DNA from 4 places in the Staphylococcus arlettae genome. Region 1 is predicted to be linked to each of the others. Evidence: predicted binding sites of a transcription regulator. Region 1 holds the regulator's gene; each other region holds the start of a gene.
The links. The regulator Rex, encoded in region 1, represses fermentation and respiration genes when NADH is low (regulators of the CRP and FNR family bind a similar motif). The targets are predictions, from matches to a motif close to TTGTGAAATATTTCACAA.
Positions count from the first base shown of each region.

Region 1 (5,367 bases):
CATATCGATGATATGGACGAATAAATGTTTCTAAAGATTTTTGTAATTTCCATAATAGTGAGATTTGTTGTTTCAGCTTATATCTGTAAATGATATCACTCATAATAATAACGATAATACTAAAACAAACAACCGCTAAAGCGGCCCATAAAAATGATGGCATAAAGAAACTCCTCCAGCGTTATGATAATGCATTAATTGAAGTTTATCATAGTGAATTTAGGTATGCATTGACCGTTTTTGTCAATAGAGAACGTGCGTACTTATCAACAATCAGTGTATAAGTTGTGTATAACTAGTGGTTAAAGCTGTGCATTGTTAAAAAATGTATGGGATAATCCTAAGTAGAATTTACATTTTACTTGTGGATAACTAGGATAACTCTGTGGATAGCTTTTGTTATAAGGTTTTAAATGTGAATAAAAAAATAGAGGAAGTAATGTGGATTACTTCCTCAGAAAATAAAACGATATAGAAACAAATCACTTTTCTTGTAATTCTTCCCATAACTCTAAAGCCTGTTCTAATTGCTGTTCGGTTTGTTGTTTTTCAATTGCAAGAGCATTTGCTTTTTCAGGATCGCTATATACTTCTGGTTGTGTTAACTGTACATCAATGTCGTCAATTTGCGCCTCATAGGTTTCAATATCTTGTTCGCATTGTTCAATTTGACGTGTGATTTGACGTTGTAACTTTTTTTGTTCTTTTTGTGACGTATAGTTATTTGTTGTAGTATCGTGTTGTTCAGTAGCACTGTCATTGGTTGCTTGATGTTGTGCTAAAGCTTGTTGTTCTTCAACTTTATCTAAAAAGTATTGATAGTCACCTAAATACAATTGCCCACCTGATTCATCAATATTCAAAACTTTATTGGCAAGTTGATTGATGAAATAACGGTCATGTGAAACAAAGAGTATAGTGCCTTGGAATTGACTTAAGGCTTGTTCTAACATTTCTTTTGAATCTATATCTAAGTGGTTAGTAGGTTCGTCGAGTATTAAAACATTGTTTCTTTCTAACATTAGAAGAGCAAGTTGAAGACGCGCTTTTTCTCCACCAGATAAATCATTAATGATTTTTTTGACATCTTCTTGTACGAATAAAAATCGCCCAAGCACTGCTCGTATATCTTTTTCATTCATAGAAGGATATTGATCCCACACGTAGTCGAGAATAGTAGCAGTTGATTTGAATTCAGCTTGCTTTTGATCATAGTAACCTATTTTAAGGTTTGCACCAGTTGTTATCTTTCCTCCTAATGCAGGTTGTCGTTCGGCAATCGTTTTAATTAATGTTGATTTACCGATACCATTAGGACCAATAATTGCTACATGGTCTCCTTTAGTTACTTCCAAATCAATAGGTTGCGTAATGGGTTGTTCATAGCCAATGGTTAAATGCTTAATATGGAAAACATCATTGCCTGTATTACGGTCAAAATCAAATTGAATGTTAGCACTACGTGCATCAAGTAAGGGTTTATCAATACGTTCGATTTTTTCTAACATTTTACGACGACTTTTGGCCATTCCTGAAGTAGAGGCACGAGCAATATTTTTATCTACAAAAGTTTCGAGCTTTTTAATTTCAGCTTGTTGATTTTCATACTCTTGCATGCGTTTTTCATAATATTTATCACGTTGAGTGATAAATTGACCATAATTTCCGACGTAATGTTGCACGTCGCCTAACGCTACATCGTATATTTGTGTTACGATTTTATCTAAAAAGTAACGATCATGACTAATTATAATGATGGCGCCTTTAAAATAATTCAAATAACTTTCTAGCCATTGTGTTGTTTCCATATCTAGATGGTTAGTAGGCTCATCAAGTAATAATAAATCAGGATCTTCAAGAAGCATTTGAGCTAAAGAAAGACGTGTTTTTTGACCACCACTAAAATCATTGATAGGACGATTAAAATCCTCATCAGTAAAATGTAAACCATGTAGCACTGTTTTGATTTTACTTTCATATTGATAACCTTCTAATTGTTCAAATCTATTTGATAAATTTTCATATTTTTCAATATGTGCTTTATAGTCATCACTCTCATATTCAGTTGCATGTTGTGCCAACCAATGCGTTTCTTGTTGCATTTGTTGTTCAATTTCCATTACCTGTTTAAATGGTTTTGACATTTCCTCAAAAACTGTCTCATTTGTGTCTAGTGTCATTTGTTGTGTCAAATAGCCTAGTTTTAAATTTTTGATTTTGGAAATATGTCCAGAATCATAACCATCAACACCAGCAATTATTTTCATTAATGTAGATTTTCCCGCACCATTTCGTCCAACAATACCAATACGTTCACCTGTTTTTACTGCGAAATTTACATCATTGAAAATATCTTTTCCATCGAATGATTTTGACACATTGTTTAATTGTAATAATATCATTTGATTCGCACCTCTCTAATACTTTATATTCTACCGTATAACGGCTATTGAGAAAACAAGGATTGTTTATTTTTAAATATTTATCATGTATAATATTGTAGTAATTGTACATACAAAATTAAGGATATAATCCAAGTATTATTAGGGGGACAAGGTTTTGGCTAATCATAGCGATAGAATTCCTCGAGCGACGTTAAAACGTTTACCGTTATACTATAGATTTGTTAATACATTAAAGTCAAAAGGTATAGACAGGGTGAACTCTAAAACAATTAGCGAAGGATTAAATATCGATTCAGCGACGATTCGTAGAGACTTTTCGTATTTTGGAGAATTGGGTAAAAAAGGATATGGTTATAATATAGACAGCCTGTTGCATTTCTTTAAAAATGAGATAAGTAAAAATAATGAAATTAAAATTGCCATTGTAGGTGTAGGTAATTTAGGTAAAGCGTTATTGACGTATAATTTTTCTATACATGATGAAATGACCATTACAGAAGCTTTTGATATTCGTGATGAAATAGTGGGTCAACAAGTAGGTAATATTGTTGTTAAACATTTTGATGAGATGCAAGAGACATTACAAAATGAAGCTATCGATGTAGTGATTTTAACGACACCTGAAACAGTAGCCCAACGAGTCGCTGATCAACTTGTAGAAGCAGGTGTTAAAGGTATTTTAAACTTCACGCCAAATCGCGTTAGCACTCCGAATGATGTGCAAGTTCATCATATTGATTTAGGTATTGAACTACAATCATTACTATTCTTTATGAAAAATTATGGTAATAAATAACTGTTTTAAGAGACTGGGACAATATTGATTGTCCTAGTCTCTTTTCATTTTGGTAGTAGCTGACTGCATTGAAAATGCGCTTTAAATCAAGCTTTTTTCAACGCTAGTCATCCTTGCCAGGGTGGGACGACGAAATCATTTTTTCAAAATCGGATTTCTGTCCCACTCCATGTTTTAGTCGAAACCTTTTTCATATGGGCAGTAGCTGACTGCATTGAAAATGCGCTTCAAACCGAGCTTTTTTCAACGCTAGTCATCCTTGCCGGGGTGGGACGACGAAATCATTTTTTTCAAAATCAGATTTCTGTCCCACTCCCTTTATATTTTAGAGTTACAAAATTATTACAATTTGCGCAAACTATTGAAATTTATAGTGAAATTTTATATTATTAATCTTATTGACTTAATCGGAAAAGAGGAGATAAAGTGATTTGGTTAATTGTTAGTGGACTAATAGTAGGAGCATTATTAGGATTTGTAATGCAAAGAACACGCTTTTGTCTAGCCGGTGGCTTTAGAGATATGTATATACAAAAAAGTAATAAGATGTTTTATGCATTACTAATTGCTATTTCAATACAAAGTATTGGGCTACTTATTTTGACATCTACAGGAGTAGTCCAAATACCTGAATCAAGTTATCCAATTATAGGAACAATTATTGGTTCATTTATATTTGGAATTGGCATGGTATTGTCAGGTGGCTGTGCTACAGGTACTTGGTATCGTGCAGGTGAAGGATTGATAGGCAGTTGGATTGCCTTAGCATTATACGCTGTAACGGCAGCAGTAACTAAATTTGGTTTGTTATTACCTGTAATGAATGGCATTAACAAACCAACTACGGTTAGTACAAGTATGTCTCAAACAACAGGTATTCCAACTTGGGTTTGGGTAGTTTTATTAGTTGCAATTACTATCTTTTTTGTAGTGAAAACATTGCGTAAACCTAAATCAAAAGTAGCAGTACCAAAATTAAAACAAAAATTTACAGGTGTACGTTACTATCTATTTGAAAAGAAATACCATCCATTTATTGCAGCAATTGTTGTCGGATTGATTGCATTGCTAGCATGGCCTGTCAGTGAATCTACAGGACGTATGTATGGTTTAGGTATAACAACACCATCAGCTAACATTGTGCAATTTTTTATGACTGGTGATGTAAACCTGTTAGACTGGGGAGTGTTCCTAGTATTAGGTATTTTCTTTGGTTCGTATATCGCAGCTAAAGGTTCAAGAGAGTTTAAATGGAGACTACCAGATAAAAAAACCATTAGAAATAGTGTCATTGGGGGCGCTTGTATGGGATTTGGTGCGTCAGTAGCCGGTGGCTGTTCAATAGGGAATGGCTTAGTAGAAACTGCGACTATGTCATGGAAGGGCTGGATAGCACTAGCTTCTATGATTTTAGGTGCATGGTTTATGAGTTATTTCATCTTTATCAGACCAATGAAAAAAGCACAGCGAGCAACAACACAAAGTAATGCTCAAGTAACGACTCAAACTCAAACAACATAATTATTAAGGAGGATTGTTTTATGGTACATGAACTTGGAACAGTAGGAATGGTTTGTCCATTTCCATTAATTGAAGCTCAAAAGAAAATGGAAACATTAACAACTGGTGATGAATTGAAAATTGATTTTGATTGTACACAAGCAACAGAAGCATTGCCAAACTGGGCTGCTGAACAAGGTTATCCAGTAACAAACTATGAACAATTAGATGATGCTTCTTGGACAATTACAGTTCAAAAAGCATAATAATATAAGAGACTAGGACAAAATTGATTCGTCCTAGTCTCTTTTCATATTGGCAGTAGCTGACTGCATTGAAAATGCGCTTCAAACCAAGCTTGTTTCAATGCTAGTCATCCTTGCCAGGGTGGGATGACGAAATCATTTTTTTCAAAATCAAATTTCTGTCCCACTCTCTTTTTATTGGCATTAGTGCATTGCTAGCTTGAAGCAATTATATTTAAAATAGTTCTCCAAGGTAATGAAGTTGAAGAGAGTCTACATAAATACTTTAAAGGTTCTGTTCTATTTATAAATCGATGTATTTTTATATTTTAAGCGATTACAATATGATAAAATATAGTTTAAAGTGCAAATACAGTACATAAATGAAAGTGAGTAAATATGAAGAACATAGCAGATATTG
Region 1 covers NZ_CP094803.1:904,234-909,600, forward strand. The annotation lists gene MUA37_RS04295 (MutS-related protein) at 1-163, opposite strand, end outside; gene MUA37_RS04300 (ABC-F family ATP-binding cassette domain-containing protein) at 483-2,402, opposite strand; gene MUA37_RS04305 (redox-sensing transcriptional repressor Rex) at 2,560-3,201, shown strand; gene MUA37_RS04310 (YeeE/YedE family protein) at 3,628-4,722, shown strand; gene MUA37_RS04315 (sulfurtransferase TusA family protein) at 4,743-4,967, shown strand; gene MUA37_RS04320 (LacI family DNA-binding transcriptional regulator) at 5,346-5,367, shown strand, end outside.

Region 2 (5,367 bases), 300 kb from region 1:
CACCATCGATATTAGCAACTTTCTTTTTGGCATCAGGTTGAGAGCGTTTTAAGACTAAACGTAATCGTGTTGCACAGTGTGTGCTACTGATAATATTTTCTTCTCCACCTACAGCTTCTAAAATATTTTGTGCTAATGTTTCATTTTTAGCTGACACATAAACTACCCCTCTCTTTTAGTAAAGCGTTTTCAAATAACATAAGCCTATTATATTTGTGTCGGTACAATTTGTAAAGAGGGGTGTATTTAGATTGTCTGTTATGTTATGTTATATCATGCTAAAATTAGATTATAATAATATAAGTGAGGACTAGGTATGCTGAAATACGAAATGATTGCTCAAGAAATAAATGAATATATAGAAAAAGAACATTATGAAGCGGGAGATAAATTACCTAACGTTGAAAAATTCAAAGAGATATATGGTGTGAGTAAGAGCACTGTGATAAAAGCTTTAGAGAATTTGGAAAAAAAGGGTATTATATTTCAAACTAGGGGTAGCGGAATATATGTGAGAAACAAAAAGAAAGATGGCTATGTTAATTTATTTTCAGCTAGTGGATTTCATGATGAAATAGTTGGACGTCAATTGACTTATGAAGTGAAAGAAGTAGCTGAGGTAACGCCTAGTAAACATGTACAAAAGCAGTTGAAATTAGAGGCTGATGAACCAATTTATAAAGTTGAGAGAGTTATTTATGTAGATAATAAAACGTTTTGTACTGAGTTATCTTATTTTAACAAAAGTGTAGTGTTGTATTTAAATGAAGGGATAGCAGAGTCTTCTATATTTGAATATTTAGAGCAGCACTTAAAAGTGAAAATTGGCTTTTCAGATATTTATTTTAAAGTAGATAAATTAACAGAGAATGAAGCGCCAAAACTATCATTACAAGCTGGAGAACCATGCTTACGATATGAGCAATTATTTTATACGACTACAGGAGTGCCATTTGATTATTCACAACTGGTTTATCATTATGAAAATGCGCTATTCTACATTCCAGCATTAAAATAAAGTTTGGAACATAAAGCTCTATGCTTAAAATAAGGGAGAGGCTGGGACAATATTGATTCGTCCTAGCCTCTTTTCTAATTGGCAGTAGCTGACTGCATTTAAAATACTCGATTTTGACCGTGCATGCTTTCCTGGGGTATGGTTCGAGCCTGTAGTCTCTCACTCATACTATTCGCCTGGGCGTCAGCAAGTTACAAAATCGGTACAAGTTATATTTTGTTATTCAATAATAAGGACCTTTGAATAACAAATAAAAAGTTGTTTTAATTGCTTATTCGATGATGGATGTTTGCAATAGTGTAGTTACTTAATTTATCAATGATAGCTTGATCTACTTCTTGATAAATATCATCTAATACGTGCGTAATATTATGTCCTATTGGGCAGTTAGGATTGGTATCTTGATGAATTTTTGCAAAGTGTGTCTCAGCGTTGAATATATATTGATAGACAGCGCCTAAATTAATTTCAGAGGCAGGGGTATTTAAACTATAGCCAGCCACACCTTGACTACTTTTTATAAAGTGACCATCTTTTAAATAGCGACAAATTTTTCTCACTAGCGTAGCATTACTGTTAACACTTGAAGCGATATACTGACTAGAACTAGGTTCTTTTTCAGCTGCAAGTAGTACTAAAATATGAATGGCTACGGAAAACTGTGTGTTCATCGTGTAGGCCCCTTTCTTTATATTCCTTGTGTTATTTTTAGATACAAGTAAAGTTTACGCTCTTTAGTAGGTAAATTCAATATCTTTAATACTTTGTGTCGAAATTCACCTCTATCATATAAGCGAACATTTTAGTATGATGTAATTGAATTTTAAAAAAATATTAATTTTAAAGGGGATTTACTATGATTAAAAATACAAAGTCTGTGGAAGATACGTTTATGTCAAAAGCTACAGTCGAAAACGCAGTAAATCAAGTACAAATGAAGCAAGTAATGATCGAACGTACACCTGGACGATACATATTGAAAGCTATTATGTCAGGTTTTTTATTAGCTATAGTTACTGTGTTTATGTTTGCTATGAAAACGTTATTTGCTGGAACAAATGATGGATTAATAGGCTTAGTAGGTGCAATATCCTTTAGTTTAGCTTTAGTGTTAATTGTACTAACGCACTCAGAGTTGTTAACTAGTAATTTTATGTACTTAACTATTGGATGGTATTACAAAGTAATAACATTAAACAAAATAGTTGTAATTGCTATGGTGTGTTTTGCTTTTAATATTGTGGGTGGTTTTATTTTATTTGGTTTAATGAAATTCACTCAAATAATGACGCCTGAAATGATAACAGCATTGTCAGATATGGTACAACTTAAAACAGTTGACTCATCCTGGTATGAAATATTAGTAAAAGCTATTTTTTGTAATTTCTTTATCAACATAGGTATCTATGTATCGATACAATTTAAGGATGGGCTTTCTAAAACATTTTTTATTGCTTGTGGCGTAATTGTATTTGTGTTCATGGGATATGAACATGTAGTGTTTAATGCTGGTTTATATGCAGGTATGGTGTTTTATAATTTAGAAGCATTGAGTTGGTTAGATGTACTTAAAAATTTATTCTATGCATTTATTGGTAACTATATTGGTGGGGGTATTTTTGTCGGTCTTGTTTATGCGTACTTAAATGGTGATAGAAATAGTATGGACACAAAAGAAAAATAAAATAACTATAAATGACTTGGGCTGTGACTTGCTCAAGTCATTTTAATTGTACTACTCTTGTTGAGCATGTACTATTTATGCAGGTGATTTGAATATTACAGCTAAGTAATGAGAACAAGGAGGAGTATTATTGTGTCTGAATATAATATTAGAATAGCAGTAGAAGCTGATGCTGAAGCATTGCAAAAATTAATGTATGAAGCATTTACACCATTACGAGAATTAGGCATAGATTGGCCATCTGTTAATGCTGATTTAGCATTAGTTAAGAAAAATTTAACTAATAGTACTACTTTCGTATTGGAAAATGATAGTGAAATTATTTCTACAATAACAGTGCGTTACCCATGGGAAGGACAAAGTCGTATTTCTATGTATCCATTTGTATGGTGGTTTGCCACGAAACCTAGTTATGATGGACAAGGCATTGGTAGTAAACTATTGACCTATGTGGAAGAGACGTATTTACGTGATACTTTAAAAGCACCTGCAGTTACTTTAGGGACTTCTGCACGCAAACATCCATGGTTATTGGATATTTACAAAAAACGAGGGTATGAAGTGTATGCAGAACATGAAAGTGATGACGGTGATTTAGGCGTAATTATGCGCAAAGTGTTAATACCAGAACGCTTTGATGAATCAGTTTTAGGGCATCCACCGTTTTAACTAACTATACTGTGATACGTATATAATAAAGGCTAATGTAATTATGCGATTACATTAGCCTTTATTAGTTTAATTTAGTTAATTTCAATTGTTGATGCATCATCAACGGTGTCTACTTTTTTCGGTAATGTTACATATAGTAAACCGTTAGTAAAAGTCGCTGCAATTTTAGTTTTATCAATATGTTCAAATGAGAATTGACGACGTAAATTGTGTGTATTACGTTCTTTATGAATAACAGTACCTTTGTCAGCCTCATTAACAATTACTTGATCAGCAGCAATAGTAAGTACTTGGTTCTCATATTGTAAGGTTATACTTTCTTTAGTGAAACCTGGTAATTCGGCTACTACAGTGTATTTATCTTCAAATTCAATTATGTCAGTCTTTATATCACGTTTTAGTGGCGTTTGTTCAAATATTTGGCGTCCAAAATCCTTAAAAAATTCACCTGGATCAACGTCAAATAAAGCATTATTAAATGGTTTTTTTTCAAATGCCATACAATATCGCTCCCTTTATTAAAATGGATAATATGTTGCAATAGTTAAAGTATCATCTAGCTATATTGTAAAAGGTAAAAGTGGAAAAAGAAAGCAAAGACACATATTAGTACATATGCGCTAAGGAGAGGTAAAGAGGCAAGCAAAAGGCAAAGTTTAAGGCTAATTCTGCATAGACTTACTCTAGATACCTCAACTAATGGAATTTACAGATCTTTTGAGAAGTTCTTATTTACGAAATTTTGAAGCGTTGATTTTAGCTCGATTGCTTCATCTAAATCCATATCGAACTCACCAAATACTTGCATGGAAATTTTTGAAAGTGGTTCTTGGATAGATTTGCCTTTCTCTGTCAGTGAAATTTGTAAATTTCTTTCATCGTTTGTTTCACGAATACGGTCGACATAACCTTTTTTTTCTAATTTTTTCAGTAAAGGTGTTAATGTACCGGAATCAAGAAATACACGTTCCCCTAGTGATTTAATATTGATTTTTTCGTCGCTTTCGATAGCGAGTAAAACAATATACCCAGTATACGTCAAGTCATACTCTTTTAAATATGATGTATATTTTTTGATAATTTCTTTCGAAGATACATAAAATAAGAAACATAGTTGTCGTTCCAAATAATTATCTTTTTTTGTCATATTTGTCACCCCTTTTGAAACTTAACGATAGTATGAAGTAAGCGTCTTGTCAATAAAGAATCGCTTGTCTAAGGTACAAATATAGTAATCTAAGAAGATATAGGTAAATTTATTAGTTAAATAGTTAATATTAAGGAGATTTTGTTACAAATCTTGAGTATGTCTTTCTAAAATAAATATTTTAAGTCATACTAAAAAGAACATGATAAAAATTGCAGATTCAAAGGAGATTAGTAATGAAAACGGTTTTGAAAGTAATTGTTATTTTAATTGTATCGTTTATAGTAGCTGCTGCTTTATTTATTGGAATGCGAATGTATCAAGGACATAAAAATATAGAATTAGTAGATAAATATTTAGCAGAGCATAATTTAACAGATAAAATAAAAGAGGAAAAAACAAAATACAGTGGGCAAAAAGGATTATATTATAAAGAAGTGAAGTTTAAAGATAATCCGTCAATCACATATGTAGTTCAACCTATTAGTACTTTTAAAGGCATAGTAGTTCAAGGTTTTGATACTGAAACGAAGAAAAATATTAAAAAGGCAAAGTATAATGAGTTTGATGATAAATATAAACCACAATAATATTTAATATTTAGTGTCATAAAATAGCGCGTCCATTTAAGTTGAATTAAATGGGCGCGCTATTTTTTGAACAGTAGTGAAGCATTCGATTAATGTTTCATTTCGTCCATGTCATGTATTTTCATCATTAATCCGTGAGGTACATCATCATGGCTAACTACTTGCATTTTAGTATATTCATCTGATTTAGAGGATTTTACTAATCTTACAAAATCTCCTTCTTTTGGAGAAAATCCATCTTTTGCAGGTAGCTTAA
Region 2 covers NZ_CP094803.1:602,146-607,512, forward strand. The annotation lists gene MUA37_RS02705 (beta-glucoside-specific PTS transporter subunit IIABC) at 1-157, opposite strand, end outside; gene MUA37_RS02710 (GntR family transcriptional regulator) at 317-1,018, shown strand; gene MUA37_RS02715 (Rrf2 family transcriptional regulator) at 1,282-1,689, opposite strand; gene MUA37_RS02720 (formate/nitrite transporter family protein) at 1,875-2,702, shown strand; gene MUA37_RS02725 (GNAT family N-acetyltransferase) at 2,835-3,371, shown strand; gene MUA37_RS02730 (Hsp20 family protein) at 3,446-3,874, opposite strand; gene MUA37_RS02735 (MarR family winged helix-turn-helix transcriptional regulator) at 4,081-4,521, opposite strand; gene MUA37_RS02740 (DUF3139 domain-containing protein) at 4,758-5,111, shown strand; gene MUA37_RS02745 (DUF4889 domain-containing protein) at 5,201-5,367, opposite strand, start outside.
Region 2: MUA37_RS02720 (formate/nitrite transporter family protein) is a predicted target of Rex. The motif match lies at 1,783-1,800, and genes of this name have one in related genera.

Region 3 (5,367 bases), 940 kb from region 1:
ACTACGACATCAGCAAAACCAAAAGCAAAACCAAGTCCTAAACGTAAAAACAACAACAAAGATCGTAAACCAACACAAAATAAAAAAACGTTTGAACCTAAAAGTAAACCAGTAAAAAAAGAAACACCAACAAAAGAAACAGATAAAAACCAATCAGAATCATAATAAAAAGAAGCCTAGTACAGTTTATGTACTAGGCTTCTTTTACATGCTATTTTAGCGTACTACCTTTTTCTCGAAACGATTTAAATCATTATCATGACCTATCATTATTAAAATATCGCCTATTTCAATATTTTCATTTGGATCTGGTGACACTAAAATTTCTCTTCCTCGTTTTACTGCAATAATACTAATACCAAATTGTGCTCTGATGTCTAAATCAATTATTGTTTTGCCAGCCATTTTTTCACTCGCTTTTATTTCAACAATTGAGTGTTCGTCAGCTAATTCTAAATAATCCAATACACTAGCACTTGCTACATTATGTGCGATACGTCTACCCATATCACGTTCAGGGTGCACGACTGTATCGGCACCAATTTTATTTAAAATTTTAGCATGATAATCATTTTGCGCTTTAGCTGTTACCTTTTTCACACCAAGTTCTTTCAGTATTAACGTTGTTAACGTACTAGATTGAATATTTTCACCAATTGCTACTATAACATGATCAAAGTTTCTAATTCCCAAACTTTTCATCACAGCTTCATCTGTTGTATCTGCAACAACTGCATGTGTAGCAATTTCACTATATTCATTTACACGTGCTTCGTCTGAATCAATTGCCATAACATCCATATCTAAAGCATTGAGTTCCCTAACGATGCTCCCGCCAAAGCGACCTAAACCTATAACCACATATTCTTTTTCCATATGCGTCCTCCATTAACAACAAAGTATAAAAAGTTGAGCAATCACGCTAAGTTAATTGCTCAATCTTTTTTAGTCTATGAAACAATTTTATTGTTTATTTTTTACCTTCTACATATTCCTTATCAAAAACAAACAATTTCAATAATAATATTAACGATGGTATGAGTAAAAGTAAACCTAAAATAAATGAAATGGTTAATGCTATTGCCATATTATCATTTACAACTGCATGATCAAGTTTGACCATTGGGTATAATAAATAAGGTAATTTACTAATACCGTATCCAAAGAAAGCGAATCCCATTTGGAAAATGACTAATATGAATGCCCAACCATGCCATTTTTTTTGTAACGTAAACAGCATAGCGACAGTAAAACAAATTAAACTTAGTAAGAACATCCACCAATAATCAGTAACTGCTGTTACAAAATGCCCTTCATTTTGCACTCTTAATGATAAAAAGACGAAAAGTGATATAGCGAGCATTGGTGGACCCCAGAATAAAAACCAATACCTTAATAACTGATAAGCTTTGCTATCTTTTGCTTTATGTGCATAAAACGTTAAGAAACCAGATGAAATATATAACACTGAGATAACAGCTAAAAATACTACTGACCATGAAAATGGACTTAATAATAACTCTACCCAATCTAAATCAATCTGATTTCCTTTCTGAATCACAAAACCACCTTCTGAAATGGTTAATGCAGTTGCCAATGATGCTGGAATAAACAAGCCAGTTAATCCATATAAAGCTAGCCATTGCAATTTAGAGTCTTGGCCATAGTTTTCAAACGCATAGAAACTACCGCGTATAGTTATTAAAATTAACGCAATAGATGCAGGAATGAGTAAAACCGTACCAAAGTATTTGGCAGAATCTGGGAAGAACCCTACAATGCCTACGAAGAAAAACACAAAGAAGACATTTGTTACTTCCCATACCGGATTTAAATATCGTGAAATCAAATGATTAATTTTTTTATCTTGTTTAGTAATCTTAGCGTGTAAAGCAAAGAAACCTGCACCAAAATCTATAGAGGCAATAATAATATAACAAAATAAGAATAGCCATAAAACGATTATTCCAATATGTGCAAATACCATTATTTCTCACCTCTTTCATTAGCAATAGCTTCAAATTCTTGATACGCGGGCTTCTCTTTAAACATTCTGATTAGTACATATGAAGTCGTTACCAATAAGACAAAGTATAAAATTGCGAATAAAATGGTAACTAAAGTCAGTCCACCCGCTTGAGTTGCCGCTTGTTCAACTTTTAGATAGCCTCTTAAAATCCATGGCTGTCTGCCCATCTCTGTTAAGAACCAACCTGACTCAATCGCTAACATTGCACCAGGTCCTGTTAGTAAAATACCAAAAAGCATCGGTTTAACATGAAGATATTTTCTTAATTTTTTAATACACAACATCGTCACGTAAATACCAGAAACTACAAAACAGAAAACGCCTAAAAAGACCATAATATCAAAGAAGTAATGTACAATTAACGGCGGTGTCACTGATTTTGAAAAATCATTTAAGCCTTTTACTTCAGTATCAAAACTGTTATCGGCTAAAAAGCTTAAAATACCAGGCACTTTAATAGCCCCTGACACTTCTTGAGTCTCTTCATCCAGAGTACCAAATAAGACTAAATCTGCATTGGATTCCGAATCAAAATGCCATTCATAAGCTGCTAATTTTTCAGGTTGCTCTTGATGTAAGAATTTAGCAGATAAATCACCAGCTAACATAGATCCTAAAGTAAATACTAACCCTAACACCATAGTTAATTTTAATGCTTTAACATGATATGTTGTATCTTTTTTAAATTTATTTTTTAATATTTTGTAAGCTGCTATAGCTGCTAAAATGAACGCCATAGTCATTAGTGCTGTAGCTACAACATGAAAAGAACGTACTAAAAATGACGGGTTGAACATAGCTGCTAATGGTTCAACATTGACCATTTTCCCGTCTTTCATATCGAATCCTGCCGGTGTATTCATAAATGAGTTTACTGACGTTATAAATAACGCAGAGAATGAACCACCAATAATAACAGGAATACTTAAAAGAAAATGTAGCCATCTATTTTTAAATCTTTTCCAAGTGTATAAATATATACTAAGAAATATTGCTTCAAAAAAGAATGCGAACGTTTCTAAAAAGAGCGGTAATGCAATAACATGGCCACCTATTTGCATAAATGTAGGCCATAACAATGATAATTGTAATCCTATAATTGTACCTGTCACAACACCAACTGCTACGGTAATTGTATATCCTTTTGACCACCGTTTAGCTAATGTCATGTAATGAGGATCCTTATTTTTAATTCCTAAAAATTCTGCTATTGCAAACATAAGTGGCATACCTACGCCAATAGTTGCAAATATTATGTGTACTGCTAGAGTCATACCAGTCAGAAATCTAGCTAATTCTACTGAATCCATAACATCACCTTTTAATTATATTTGTGAGTAAAATCACAACGTCTATTTATTATATCGCGCGTGCTAAAAAGATGAAATATTTTAGAATGAAAATAATAGTGACAAATTAATGACTTGTCACAGACCATTCACAAAGTTGAATTTTTCTAGTATCATCTATATATTATGAACTAAATACTTGTGGAAAGGATGTAGAGCTTTGACTGAAATTATAATTTATACACAACATGAATGTCCACCATGTACGTTTATTAAAAATTATTTATCCGAGCATAACATTAGTTATATCGAAAAAAATATCAATCAAAATAGTCAATATAAACATGAAATGATGGATTATGATGCGTTCGCAACTCCTTTTATTTTATTAGACAATGAACCAATGTATCAAATCGACATGGATAAAATAAATAATACATTATCTCTAAATTCTTAAAAATACAAAAAAAGTTTATTAAGCGATAATCGCTTAATAAACTTTTTTGTTATTTCGAATATTCACGTACTAATGCTTCAACTTCTTCTGTTGTTGCACAATCAATGGCACGTTCAGCTAATTCGTTCATTTCATTTTTACTTAAACCTTTAATTTGTCTACGTGCTTTTAATACAGAAGACGCACTCATAGAAAATTCATCTAAGCCTAAACCTAATAAAATTGGAATAGCAGTTTCGTCTCCAGCCATTTCACCGCACATACCTGTCCATTTATTCTCTTTATGAGAAGCTTCAATCACTTGTTTTACTAAACGTAAAATAGCAGGATTGTAAGGTTGGTACAAGTATGACACACGTTCAGACATTCTATCTGCTGCCATAGTATATTGTATTAAATCATTTGTTCCAATACTGAAGAAATCAACTTCTTTAGCAAAAACATCTGCTAAAGCTGCTGTTGAAGGAATTTCGACCATGATACCGATTTCAATATCATCTGAAACATCTACACCTTCATTTGTTAAATTCTCTTTCTCTTCTAATAAGATTGCTTTAGCATCACGGAATTCTTGAATTGTAGCAACCATTGGGAACATAATATTTAATTTACCGTAAACAGATGCACGTAGCAAAGCACGCAATTGTGGTCTGAAAATTTCAGGTTGATCTAAACATAATCTGATAGCACGATAGCCTAAGAATGGATTCATTTCATCAGGTAAATCTAAATATGGTAGTTCTTTATCTCCACCTATATCTAATGTACGTACTACGACACGTTTACCATCCATTGATTGGATAACTTCTTTATATGCTTCAAATTGTTCATCTTCTGTAGGTAACTGATCTCTACCCATGTATAAAAATTCAGTACGATATAAACCAATACCTTCCGCACCATTTTCTATTACACCAGAAAGATCATTTGGCGTTCCAATATTTGCAGCTAATTCTGCATGGACACCATCTACAGTAACCGTTTCTTCATCACGCAATTTTTGTAATTCTTTTTTATCTTCAAAGAAACGTTCACGTTTATTTTCATAAGCGATCACTTCATCACTTGTAGGATCAACAATTACTTCCCCTGTTAAACCGTCTACAATAACCATATCACCTTGGTTTACTTCGTCTGTTATTGTTTTTGAACCAACAACAGCAGGGATTTCTAAAGAACGGCTCATAATTGCTGAATGTGACGTTCTTCCCCCAATATTTGTTACAAATCCTTGTACAAATTCTTTGTTTAACTGCGCTGTATCAGATGGTGTTAAATCATTACCAATAATAACAACGCTTTCATCGATCATACTTGGATTGGGTAATTCTACGCCTAAAAGATTAGCTAGTACACGCTTTCTTACGTCACGAATATCAGCTGCACGCTCTTTCATGTATTCATTATCCATCGAATCAAAGATAGTAATGAACTGATCAGTTACTTCAGTTAAAGCTGTTGGTGCGTTAACTTGTTCATTATTAATTTTTTCTTCTATTGGTTGAATTAACTCTGGATCATCTAATACTAATAAATGTGCATCAAAAATCGCTGCTTTATCAGCACCAAGATTTTGCTCAGCATTATTTCTA
Region 3 covers NZ_CP094803.1:1,847,809-1,853,175, forward strand. The annotation lists gene rnjA (ribonuclease J1) at 1-165, shown strand, start outside; gene MUA37_RS09050 (potassium channel family protein) at 217-876, opposite strand; gene MUA37_RS09055 (cytochrome d ubiquinol oxidase subunit II) at 971-1,987, opposite strand; gene MUA37_RS09060 (cytochrome ubiquinol oxidase subunit I) at 1,987-3,339, opposite strand; gene MUA37_RS09065 (glutaredoxin family protein) at 3,539-3,775, shown strand; gene ptsP (phosphoenolpyruvate--protein phosphotransferase) at 3,825-5,367, opposite strand, start outside.
Region 3: MUA37_RS09060 (cytochrome ubiquinol oxidase subunit I) is a predicted target of Rex. The motif match lies at 3,361-3,378, and genes of this name have one in related genera.

Region 4 (5,367 bases), 280 kb from region 1:
CTCACAGTATGTGCTTTATTACTATTTTCATAATTCCCTAGAAGTAGTAGCTCAAACAATTCTTAATAATATCTTAACATTATTTTAAATTTTTTAAACTGATATGGTTATTCATCACCTAACTACATAAAGAAAGTCATTAAAAAGCCCAACTAAATAATAACTACTTAGTTGGGCTTGTAAATAAAATTATATTAATCTAAATTACTAATCAATTCATCAGCAAAAGCAGAAGTTGATACTTCTTTAGCTCCGTCCATTAAACGTGCAAAGTCGTATGTTACAACTTTAGATGCAATTGTTTTTTCAATTGAATCTGTAATCTTATCTGCTGCTTCTTGCCATCCTAAATGTTCTAACATTAATACTGCACTTAATAATTCAGATGATGGATTTACTTTATTTAAATCTGCATATTTTGGTGCTGTACCGTGTGTTGCTTCGAAAATAGCATGTCCAGTTTCATAGTTAATGTTTGCACCAGGTGCAATACCAATTCCGCCTACTTGTGCAGCTAATGCATCTGATACATAATCACCATTAAGGTTCATTGTAGCTACTACGTCATGATCTGCAGGACGTGTAAGGATTTGTTGTAAGAAAATATCAGCAATTGAATCTTTAATAATAATCTTACCAGCTTTTTCAGCTTCTTCTTGAGCAGCATTTGCTTTATCTTTACCTTCATCTTCAACGATTTGGTCATATTGTTGCCAAGTAAATACTTTATCAGCAAATTCATTATGTGCAACATCATAACCCCATTGTTTGAAAGCACCTTCTGTAAATTTCATAATATTACCTTTATGAACTAAAGTAACTGATTTACGGTTATTGTCTAAAGCATACTGAATAGCAGCTCTAACTAAACGTTCTGTACCTTCTTTTGAAACTGGTTTAACACCAAGACCTGATGTTTCTGGGAAACGAATATTAGTAGCACCCATTTCATTTTGTAAGAAATCTACAAGTTTTTTAACTTCAGGAGTACCTTCTTTAAATTCAATACCAGCATAAATATCTTCAGTATTTTCACGGAAAATAACCATATCTGTATCTTCAGGACGTTTAACAGGTGATGGTACACCTTTAAACCAACGTACTGGACGTAAACAAGTAAATAGATCTAATTCTTGACGTAATGCTACATTAAGAGAGCGAATCCCACCACCAATTGGTGTAGTTAATGGCCCTTTAATAGCAATTAAGTATTCGTTAATAGTATCTAACGTTTCTTTAGGTAACCATTCACCTGTTTCATCATAAGCTTTTTGACCAGCTAATACTTCTTTCCATTCGATTTGTTTTTCGCCATTGTATGCTTTCTCAACGGCTGCATCAATAACACGACTTGCCGCTTTCCAAATGTCTGGTCCAATACCGTCACCTATGATATATGGAATGATTGGTTGGTTAGGTACTGATAACCCGTCGTTATTTTTTACAATTTTGTCTCCTGCCATGTCAAAAAACCTCCAAATTTAGTGTGTATAATTTATTTTTATTATCGTTCTTCTATCGGTAAGTATGTTCTGTTTGTTTCTCCAATATATTGTGCACGTGGACGCATGATTCTATTATCTTGATACTGTTCAAGAATGTGTGCAATCCAGCCTGATGTTCTGCTTACCGCAAATATTGGTGTAAATAAATCATGATCGATATTTAAACTGTGGTACACTGTCGCACTATAAAAATCAACATTAGCAATTAAGTTCTTTTCTTGTTTCATTTTATCGGCGATTTTCACAGAAATATCAAACAATTCACTTTGGCCTATTTCAGAAGTGATTTTTTTACTCATTTCTTTAAGGAATTTCGCTCTTGGGTCGCCATCTTTATATACACGATGACCGAAGCCCATTATTTTTTCTTTGTTTTGAATCTTTTTATCAATATATGAATCAACATCATCCACTGATTTTACTTCAGATAACATACTCATTACACGTTCATTTGCCCCACCGTGTAATGGTCCTTTTAATGATCCTACTGCAGCAACGATACCAGAATACATATCTGATAATGATGATACAGCACATCTTGCTGTAAATGTAGAAGCATTAAATTCATGATCCGCGTGTAAAACTAACGCTTTGTTAAATGCTTCAACTTCGATATCAGTTGGAAGTTCTCCTCTTAACATGTATAGGAAATTGCCCGCATAATTTAAGTCTTCACTTGGTTTTACAGGTTCTTTTCCTTCTCGTACTCTTGCAAAAGCTGTGACTAAAGAAGCAATTTTTGCTTGAATTCGAATCGCACGCTCCATTGTTTGGCTTTCATCTTCATCTTCAGCATGCTCATCAAAATGCGCAATATATGAAACAGAAGTTCTTAAAGCTGTCATAGGATGTACATCATCAGTCGCGTACTCTTGGAAATGATTATACACTCTAGGATTTAATCTCATATATTCAAATAATTTAGATTTTAGTTCACTAAGCTCTTCTTTATTTGGTAACCTATAGTGCCATAATAAGAATACAACTTCTTCAAATTCGGCATGATTAGCTAAATCATCGATGTCATAGCCCGCATATGTTAATTGACTATCAATGATTGAACTTACTTTTGTTTCGGCAGCAAGTACCCCTTCCAAGCCTCTTTGTATGTTTGCCATATTAAAATTCCCCTTTTCTATTTCATTATGAAATGGCTTACAAACATTATTATATCCAATCAAATACAATTTGTGAATACCCATGTTTGTATACTTGAGTAATTTCATAAGAAATTAGTTTTACATACTTACATCTTCAACTTTCCACAAAATAGTAGATTGCTATATCTCCATTTTAATAGTAATTACTGTTTTCTTCAATTTTTATAGGTTTTTAAATAGTTATCATCTTTGATAACAATAAAAAATGATTTACTAAAATGTAATTGCTACATACTTATAAAAACAGTTGTATTATTCGCTTTTGAGTAGCATAATTATAAACACAAATAAACTAAGGGAGTTTAAACTATGGCACAACAACTAAATAGAGAATTAAATAGCCGACATGTCCAACTTATTGCTATCGGGGGAGCGATAGGTACAGGCTTGTTTCTTGGCGCAGGTCAAACCATAGCATTAACCGGTCCATCAATTTTATTGACTTATATTATTATTGGTTTCATGCTTTTCATGTTTATGAGAGGCTTAGGCGAAATTTTAGTTTCAAATACCGGCTTTAAATCTTTTGCTGATGTTACGAATGAATACATAGGACCTTTTGCTGGGTTCGTCACTGGATGGACATATTGGCTATGCTGGATTATTACTGGAATGGCTGAAGTTACTGCAGTTGCTCAATATGTAAGTTTCTGGTTTCCTGAAATACCGAACTGGGTGAGTGCTTTATTCTGTGTCCTTGTGTTAATGGTTTTCAACTTATTAAGCGCTCGTTTATTCGGTGAACTTGAATTTTGGTTTGCCATTATCAAAATTGTGACCATTATTGCATTAATTATTGTTGGTATAGTGATGATTGTTATGGCTTATAAAACAGAATTCGGACATGCATCGCTGACAAACCTTTATAATAACGGGATTTTCCCTAAAGGTATTAGCGGTTTTATGATGTCTTTCCAAATGGCGGTATTCTCATTTGTTGGAATAGAGTTAATTGGTGTGACTGCAGGTGAAACAAAGGATCCAACTAAAACAATACCCAAAGCGATCAACAGTGTTCCATTACGAATTTTAGTCTTTTATGTAGGAGCATTAGCTGTCATCATGTCAATTATTCCTTGGGCGCAAGTTAATCCTGAAGAAAGTCCATTCGTTAGATTATTTGCTATCCTAGGTATTCCTTTCGCAGCGGGTATTATTAATTTTGTTGTCTTAACAGCTGCAGCTTCATCTTGTAATAGTGGAATATTTTCAAATAGTCGTATGTTATTCGGTCTATCTAATCAAGAACAAGCACCACCTATTTTCACTAAGACGAATAAAAACGGTGTTCCACACATCGCAATTATTGTTTCTTCAGCGTTATTACTAATTGCAGCGTTATTGAATTATATTGTTCCAAATGCAACAACAGTATTTACTTATGTAACAACCGTTTCAACCGTACTATTTATTGTTGTATGGGCATTGATTACTATCGCTTATATTAATTATCATCGTCACAACCCAGAACAACATAAAACAGCACAATATAAATTAAAAGGTGGTAAATATATGGGCTATGCAATATTACTGTTCTTTTTCCTTGTATTTTGCCTATTATTTGTCAATGTTGATACTAGAATAGCTGTATTCTTAACACCAATTTGGTTTATCATACTTGCATTAATGTATTTACGTTACAAACGAATGCTAAATCAATCTGCAAAATAAATTATAATTTGTCCCCTATACTTAGATCTTATGTTTGGTCTAAGTATAGGGGGTTTTTGTACAGTCCCTACTTTAATTAATAAGTCTATGTACATGTGCAACAAGACAATTTTCAACATAAATATAATATTTAATAAAAAAACGACTAATCCGCATTTAAACGGATTAGTCGTTTTTCAGTATGAGCTTTCAACTCAATTTTTCTCTTAATTAATTGTTAATTATAGTACGTTTGCGTAACCTTCAAAAAGTTTACCTTGGTTCGCATCTACAGTAACAAATGCATCATCTTGAATTTCAGTAGTTGCATTGTCAACACCTACAATTGTTGGGATTCCTTTTTCTAAACCAATAATCGCACTAGGTGAAGTAATACCATTTTCTTCTGTAATTAAACCAATAGCATTCTCTATATAAGGTACTAATGTTTCATCTACAGATTTCGTTACAATGATTTTATCAGACAAATCTTTACCTTCTAAATCACTTGCACTATTAACTACCAATGTATGTCCAACTACTGAGTTTCTACCAATACCTTGACCACTTGCAATTTCATCGCCTATTAAGTGTAATTTCATCATATTAGTAGTACCTTGTTCACCAGTTGGTACACCTGCAGTAATAATAATTAAGTCACCATTATTTACGCGTTCAGTTTCAACTGCAGTAGCAACTGCATTATTTAATAATGCATCAGTTGTTTTACGTCCTTCTTTAACTACAGGATAAACGCCCCATACTAAAGCACACTGACGAGCTGTAGATCCTTTTGGAGTTACAGCAATAATGTCTGATTTAGGACGATATTTAGAAATTGTACGTGCTGTTGAACCACTTTCAGTTGCAGCAACAATTGCTTTTACATTTAAGTTTAAAGCAGTGTGTGCCACAGAAACACCGATAGCATTAACTAATGACGTTTGTACTAATTTTGTACGGTCAGAAAGTAATTTTTTGTAGTCTTGTGCTGCTTCAGCTGAAACCGCAATATTTCTCATTGTTTTAACAGCTTCTTCTGGATAAGAACC
Region 4 covers NZ_CP094803.1:1,182,339-1,187,705, reverse strand. The annotation lists gene icd (NADP-dependent isocitrate dehydrogenase) at 195-1,463, opposite strand; gene MUA37_RS05740 (citrate synthase) at 1,505-2,623, opposite strand; gene MUA37_RS05735 (amino acid permease) at 2,975-4,336, shown strand; gene pyk (pyruvate kinase) at 4,558-5,367, opposite strand, start outside.
Region 4: MUA37_RS05740 (citrate synthase) is a predicted target of Rex. The motif match lies at 2,649-2,666, and genes of this name have one in related genera.